3 regions of the Salinicoccus sesuvii genome follow, and region 2 is predicted to be linked to each of the others. Evidence: riboswitches for the same ligand, from Rfam matches in the RefSeq annotation. Region 2 holds a riboswitch; each other region holds the start of a gene.
The links. Region 2 has a riboswitch for thiamine pyrophosphate ahead of ACFOJ8_RS12690 (ABC transporter substrate-binding protein). Riboswitches for the same ligand answer to the same signal wherever they lie in the genome.
Positions count from the first base shown of each region.

Region 1 (2,267 bases), on a different contig from region 2:
CGATATGGGTGGCCCAATCAATAAGGCAGCCTATGCATTCGGTATTGCAGCACTTTCTGCAAATAATCCCGAACCAATTACAGCTGCAATGATTGGTGGTATGGTGCCACCACTGGCTATCGCAGTTGCAACATTAGTGTTCAGAAACAAATTCACAGAAGTTGAAAGATCTTCAGGTCCGACAAATGTAATCATGGGTGCATCGTTTATCACAGAAGGTGCCATTCCATTTGCAGCAGCTGACCCGCTCAGAGTCATTCCGTCTATGGTCGTCGGTTCTGCTACAGCAGGTGCACTCGCCATGGCGTTCGCAACATCCATCAATGCACCACATGGTGGTCTGTTTGTTGCTCTGACAATCGGTGAAGGAAGAGTCATGTTCCTTGTCTCACTTCTCATTGGTACAGCCATTGCAGCACTAATGCTCGGTCTACTGAAAAAGCGTATCACTCAATAAAACCAACCCCGCATGAAATATCATGCGGGGTTTTACTGTAAACATCCATAAGTTTACTATTTTCTATAGGTAAATAGTCTGACGATGAATCCAAGTGCGGCCACGATGGTGATTGCGCCGAGTCCAACAAGAGCAAGAATCTGTCCTCTACTCGGCGTGCTATCATTCATAAGGCTAAGCAATCCTGTAATTGCAGCAATCAACACTATACCTATGAGAATATACATCACACTCTTATTTTTAGACATTGTATCCTCCTTCATCATCTCAGTGTTCCACTTTTTATCATATATCCACCTTATCATACTCAAAACATCATATAAAATGTACATGTACTCTACATATATGGGATTTAATTTAAGTAACTTTAAAAAAAGTGGACGAACTCCGACTAAGCACTGGCTATTGCCACTCTATGAATTTAAGCCCGTTTCAAAAGTGGACATCTATGATGATATTGATCTCGGCATCGACTCTCGATTCGACTCCTAATTCTCATATATATTTGACACAACGCTATAGGAAATGATCTAGGCTCAACTATGACACTAAAAGAATCAGAATATATCATTATAGTTTGACTTTTCAATATGTATTCATTAGTATTTAAAATAATCGAATAGCAATACCACTAGGGGTGCGATTTTGCTGAGACAGCCACAAGGCTGATCCCTTTGATCTGATCTGGATAATGCCAGCGTAGAGAAGTGGTTTGGTTGAATACACCATCTCTTTCTACTAAACCCACTTCCTATGCTGGAAGTGGGTTTTTAATTTATAAGAGGAGAGATTAATATGCTGAGTGAGATTTTAAAGAAAGAAACCGAACCGATGATTGAGGCCATCTATAGTGATGCGTTCATACAGGGACTGATCAGAGGAGACATTGATGATGCCGCAGTTGCACATTATCTGCGTGCAGATTCATTATACTTAGATGAGTTCGCAAAACTTTATGCGTTGCTGATATCGAAAACAGAGTCTAAAGAGACAGTCAGATTTCTGATGGGGCAAATGGCTTTTTTAATGGACGGTGAAAGCGAGGCGCATGAAGTCCTGGCACATGCGATAAACAGATCGTATGCCGATATAATAAAGGATGGGGAATGGTATCCTTCCGCAGACCATTATATAAAACATATGTATTTCAATGCTTTTACTAGAGAGCATATTGCGTACGCAATCAGTGCAATGGCGCCTTGTCCATATGTATATCGGAGAATCGCCGATATGGCCCTTGCGCGACATACATTCGAAACGGATCATCCTTATAGGAAGTGGTTTGAGTTCTACGTCAATGATATGGATGACACGATAAATGTCATGTTCGATATTATGGATGATGCCGCTAGATCCATGACCGAGAAGGAGATCGACGTACTCAAAAAGAATTATATAGAAAGCACAGAACATGAGAGACGTTTCTTTAATATGGCAGCGACAAAAGAAGAGTGGACTGGAGTGGGTACACATGCCTAAGTTTCCAATTGCATTGACCATAGCCGGCAATGATCCAACAGGCGGTGCAGGCATTTTAGCTGACAGTAAGACATTTCACGCACGCGGGGTATATGGCATGGCGGCTGTAACATCGCTGACTGCGCAGAATACTATGGGGGTCCAGGATGTCTTTAATGTTCCTGCCGAATTTCTTGAAAAGCAACTGCATAGTATTTTCTCCGATGAATTGCCACACGCGATGAAAAGTGGCATGATCGCAACAGTAGATATGATGGAAATCGTTGCACAAACTGTAAAGAATCATGATATCCCCTATGTTATCGATCCCGTCATGATTGCGACGAGTGGC
Region 1 is NZ_JBHRWV010000007.1:169,931-172,197, reverse strand. Features, by position in the region: gene ACFOJ8_RS06645 (PTS fructose transporter subunit IIABC) at 1-457, shown strand, start outside; gene ACFOJ8_RS06640 (hypothetical protein) at 514-705, opposite strand; gene ACFOJ8_RS06635 (hypothetical protein) at 803-949, shown strand; TPP riboswitch at 1,081-1,180, shown strand; gene tenA (thiaminase II) at 1,253-1,936, shown strand; gene thiD (bifunctional hydroxymethylpyrimidine kinase/phosphomethylpyrimidine kinase) at 1,929-2,267, shown strand, end outside.
Region 1: linked by a shared signal. The riboswitch ahead of tenA (thiaminase II) and the one ahead of ACFOJ8_RS12690 (ABC transporter substrate-binding protein) in region 2 are both predicted to bind thiamine pyrophosphate.

Region 2 (2,267 bases):
GAAACACCGATGGCAAAACCACCGAGCGCAATTTGTATCGTCGATAAGGTGTGGCCGACCACTCTCGGATAAATAGCGATGGCTTCTTGGATTATTTGGACGGGACCTGGTAACATCCACGCCGGAATATCGAAGATGCTAACACATAACTGCCAGATGATGAGTATTAAAAGTATTGCCATAACGGGTGGACCAAATCGCCACGGTGCGTATCGTCGCATCTACTATGCCTCCAATCTACTCGTGGCCAGGCAGAAATTCATTCGTGAACGCTGCTTCGACATCGAGTTCTGACTCAATCAATTCGTTTTCAAACATCCAGTCACTATAGTTCTGCCAGACCTCTGGTTCTTGATGTCCCCAGTAGGGTGCATCACTTTGATAGACATCAGCAAGCCATTCTTGACTTGCTCTGACAAGATCCGGATCTAGATCGGGTTCAGCTTCAATCAAATGCTCAGCAGCGGCCTCCGGTGATTCAATCGCAAATTGATAGCCTTCTGCAGTCGCTTCAGTGAACGCCTCTACAATTTCGGGATCACTCTCAATCAGACCCTCGTTCGTGATGAGCACTGGCGTATAGAAGTTGAGCGCTTCTGAGTATTCGGTGAAGTCGATCGTATTGAGTGGGAAGTCGCGCAGTTCTGCTTCGACACCGGTCCATCCGTAGTAGATCCAAGTAAAATCGACATCACGCTGTACCGCCGTGAAGAAGTCGGTATCTCCGATGTTTAGGTTATTCACTTCACCAATGTCAGCACCGTCTGCCTGCATGATGGAAGCAATCGTTGCCTCCTCGATTGGTGAACCATAGCCTCCGTATGTCTGACCTTCAAGATCGGCCGGTGTCTCAAGATCTTTTTCTTCGGGTGATGCGAGTACAGAAGTGTTATCCTGAATAATCGCAGCAAGTGAAACAATATCTACCCCTTGCAGGCGGGCCTGGGTGACGTTTTCTTGGGCACTGATGCCAAAGTCTCCATTACCAGTCGCCACTGTCTGTTCTGCACCGGCTTCACCAGGTAGAACGATGTTAACATCAAGTCCATGTGCTTCATAGAATCCTTCTGCCTGAGCAGCATAGATGCCTGTGTGGTTTGTATTCGGTGTCCAATCGAGGACGAAGGTAATTTCTCGGAGTGCTTCGGTATCAGATGCATCATCACCCGCATCACTGCCGCACGCCGATAGAAAAATAGCGAGCATTACAGGAAATAGAACTTTTTTCATATTGAAGCTCCTCTCAAATTAGCGATGCCCAATATCCAGAAATGTAAATCCGGACAAAAAAGACACCTTCCGTATCTGGAGGCGTCAAGAACAGTCAAGAATGTATACGTATACCGTAGATTCTCTACACATTCCCTACGCTGGTATTATCCAGATCAGGTCCAAGGGTCAGGTCTTGCCTTCTCAGCCTGTTCTAGGCTCCCCTATGCATCAAGTATTAAATTGATAGCTCTATTATACCACGATGCAATCTCGCATCCAACAGAGGCAATAATAAAAAGCAGTCTTACAAGGCACTAGGCTATGTAAGACTGCTTTTAAATTATCAGTTTGCGAGAGTTCTTTCCATATAGACATGTGGAATACCAGCATCTTCGAATTCGTCAGAAGACACGGTATAGCCAAGCTTCTTATAGAAATCAATGGCATGTACTTGTGCGCCGAGTTTAGCGCGTGTATATCCGTTTTCTGCCGCATGATTGTGGACGAATGCCATCAGTTCCACACCAAGCCTCCTACCACGGGCCTCAGGTAGTACTGCCATGCGTTCTATTTTGATTAATCCGTCGGCTGCCGGACGATATCTGACCGTCCCGATAGGCTCTTCATCGATCAGCAGTATGTGGGTAGATGCATCTTCATGTTCATCAACTTCCCGGTCCATCGGTACATTCTGCTCCTCGACGAAGACGCGCTTACGGATGGCAAGACACTGATTGTACAGGACATTGTTATCTGCGACTTTAATTTCCATTTAAACGCCTCCCTACATTGCATTTTTGCGTCTGATGGCAGTGAACTGCCAGAATATCTTCAGCTGCTCTAAATTCCAGTGGGCCAAGCCGAGTGACAAAGCAGGCTGTGTGCTGAACTTAATGCCGTTTGCTTCAGCTGCTGCCAGTGCCAGGTACTGGATGTGTGGTTTTAGCTCTTTGAAAGGTGCAGACAACCGTTCATTCTCCCGAATCCAGTCCATTGGCGAGACGAGTTCGAAAATATTGATGTGTCGGTAGATGTCTGGCATGGCGATGATATAG
Region 2 is NZ_JBHRWV010000012.1:68,878-71,144, forward strand. Features, by position in the region: gene ACFOJ8_RS12685 (ABC transporter permease) at 1-221, opposite strand, end outside; gene ACFOJ8_RS12690 (ABC transporter substrate-binding protein) at 238-1,230, opposite strand; TPP riboswitch at 1,346-1,445, opposite strand; gene ACFOJ8_RS12695 (GNAT family N-acetyltransferase) at 1,556-1,984, opposite strand; gene ACFOJ8_RS12700 (DUF2538 family protein) at 1,997-2,267, opposite strand, start outside.

Region 3 (2,267 bases), on a different contig from region 2:
TTATCGCGGCGACATCTGGTGAATCGCTCGCGCTCATCATTGCGTCACTGACATTGCTCGGTGTCGGTTGGAATCTCGGTCTGATCAGTGGCACTACGATTCTGGTGGATGCGACGATTCCGGCTGCGCGCGCCCGCATCCAAGGCACGGTGGATGTTTTAATTGCGTTATCCGGAGCAGCAGGGGGCACATTGTCCGGTATGGTTGTGGCTGGTGCAAGTTTCGGCGCACTTTCACTTTCAGGTGGTGTTGTCTCCTTATTGCTCATCCCGGCACTCTATTTGATCCGCAGGAAAAGATGATCGAGAAAAAAGAGGTTACCGATATCACGATAAGATGCTGCCATTATTTTAGAGAATTACGTACATGCCACTGTCTAACAAGAATACGGCGGTTTTCTAATAGTATTACAGAAAGAATAGACCAGGATGGATAACCACCCTGGTCTTTGTCGTGCGTCTATTTTCTACTTGAAGGACTGTTTGCGGAGATGGTGAAAGTCATGGTCGTATGGCTGACAGCTTCCTGTACGCTGACAAAAGCTTCTTCCATGGCATTAAAAATATCGTTCACTTCCCCGTCAAGCCGAGTGGAGTAGTGGCTCGGACTGACTGTTACGCCACGTGCTTTTGATAGATCAATTTGTTCGTAGATAACATCCATATATTTGGTTGTGTTCATTGGATAGAGGGCAAACTTGCATCCGGCTTTTTGATTGATACCAATAGTGTTTGCCGCATTCATCCGCTCGGCATCTGTATCCATATACGTATCACCGGAAGCGTCGCCTGGGCATCCGATTGAGAAAGTGCCACTCATTTCCACATGCTTTCCGGTTTTTGCCGCATGCAGATAAACTGCTTTAACCACGTCAAATACATGCTCTACACGGCCACGCACACATGTAGTCACGTCATCCGTGTCACGCCACACTTTCGACATATCTGTAGTGTCCAATGATCCGAGGATAATATTTATAAAATCATCACTCATCACACTCAGATTGAACTGGCATCCCGCGATTCTCTCAGTTCCACATTCTATTGTCATAAATCATACCTCCAAAAAATATTTGTAAATAAAAAGCTGCACTTCCCGAGGGAGTGCAGCAAATGTATAGAAGGCTTCATATACGCGCCGCACTTTCCCACGCTGGTGTTATCCAGATCGGGTATTGAGGGTTCGGAATCTCCGTCTCAGCCTTTGACAGCGCCCCTAGTGCAAATCGGTATGCAGTTTTTATTTCATTTTTAATGATAGGGAATATGTACATGAATGTAAAGTGAGAGTGCTAATTCAATCAGTAAGCTGGCTTCAATATTTTTTACAAATTTTATTCAATGTGCATATAATAAGGGTATATACTAAACATTCTGACTAATTTCAGAAAGGGGATATAATTAATGAATATAGAAATGATTGAAGGATTGCGCAACAGGAAAGACTTATTGACATCAGAGTGGATCATAATATCATTGGGCTTCAAAACTAGACGCGCGCACGTTTTCAAAGTGAAAAACAACAATTTTCTCCGAAAAAAGGTTAAAGAAGAGATAAAGAAGTTATCAGACCTTGGACATGTCACCGAATGGCTCAAAGCAGACTTCATCACTTCTGAAGAGGCCGTTCAATTTTCTTCATTACTCAAAACGATGCAACAGACGCGCCGTAACTATATTGATTTCGGCATTGCTTTTGATAAGCATTACGCCCTCGCGTTCTTACCGGAAGAAATTAATGCCAATGCATTTGTTAGGCCTGTCCCCGGAGATAAGAACAAGATGTTCGTCTGTGAGAAAAATATCAATACATATCTTAAGAAATACAAGTCCTATAAGGGTGTCTACTTCCATAAAAAATATTTGAACAAGTCAGTCGTCAAGTTCCAGACGAGAGGTTACTTGCTTGAAGACGATAAGATGTATGAGCTGAATTCTGGGGGGGACATGCACGGCGTCAGGAAGATTGGGGGGCATCAGAAAAAATCCGAGTACCGTAGGTTAATCCAAACGGCTACCCATTATTTAAAAGACCAGATAGATATCAACGGAAAGTACGAATATGGCAAGTTCCCCCACTTTGATAAACGAATCGCGTTTTATAATGTGCTTCGTCATACTTCTTCCACTTACTCTCTATTAGAAGGCTTAGAATTCTTAAACGACAAGAAGGGCATTGAATGGGCTAAACTCACAATCGATCATCTGCTTGAGCACTTCCTGTTTATCGATCCAGAAGATCCGGAAGCGGCTTACATTTTTGATAAC
Region 3 is NZ_JBHRWV010000006.1:11,939-14,205, forward strand. Features, by position in the region: gene ACFOJ8_RS05650 (MFS transporter) at 1-302, shown strand, start outside; gene ACFOJ8_RS05655 (YkoF family thiamine/hydroxymethylpyrimidine-binding protein) at 460-1,050, opposite strand; TPP riboswitch at 1,128-1,227, opposite strand; gene ACFOJ8_RS05660 (poly(glycerol-phosphate) alpha-glucosyltransferase) at 1,404-2,267, shown strand, end outside.
Region 3: linked by a shared signal. The riboswitch ahead of ACFOJ8_RS05655 (YkoF family thiamine/hydroxymethylpyrimidine-binding protein) and the one ahead of ACFOJ8_RS12690 (ABC transporter substrate-binding protein) in region 2 are both predicted to bind thiamine pyrophosphate.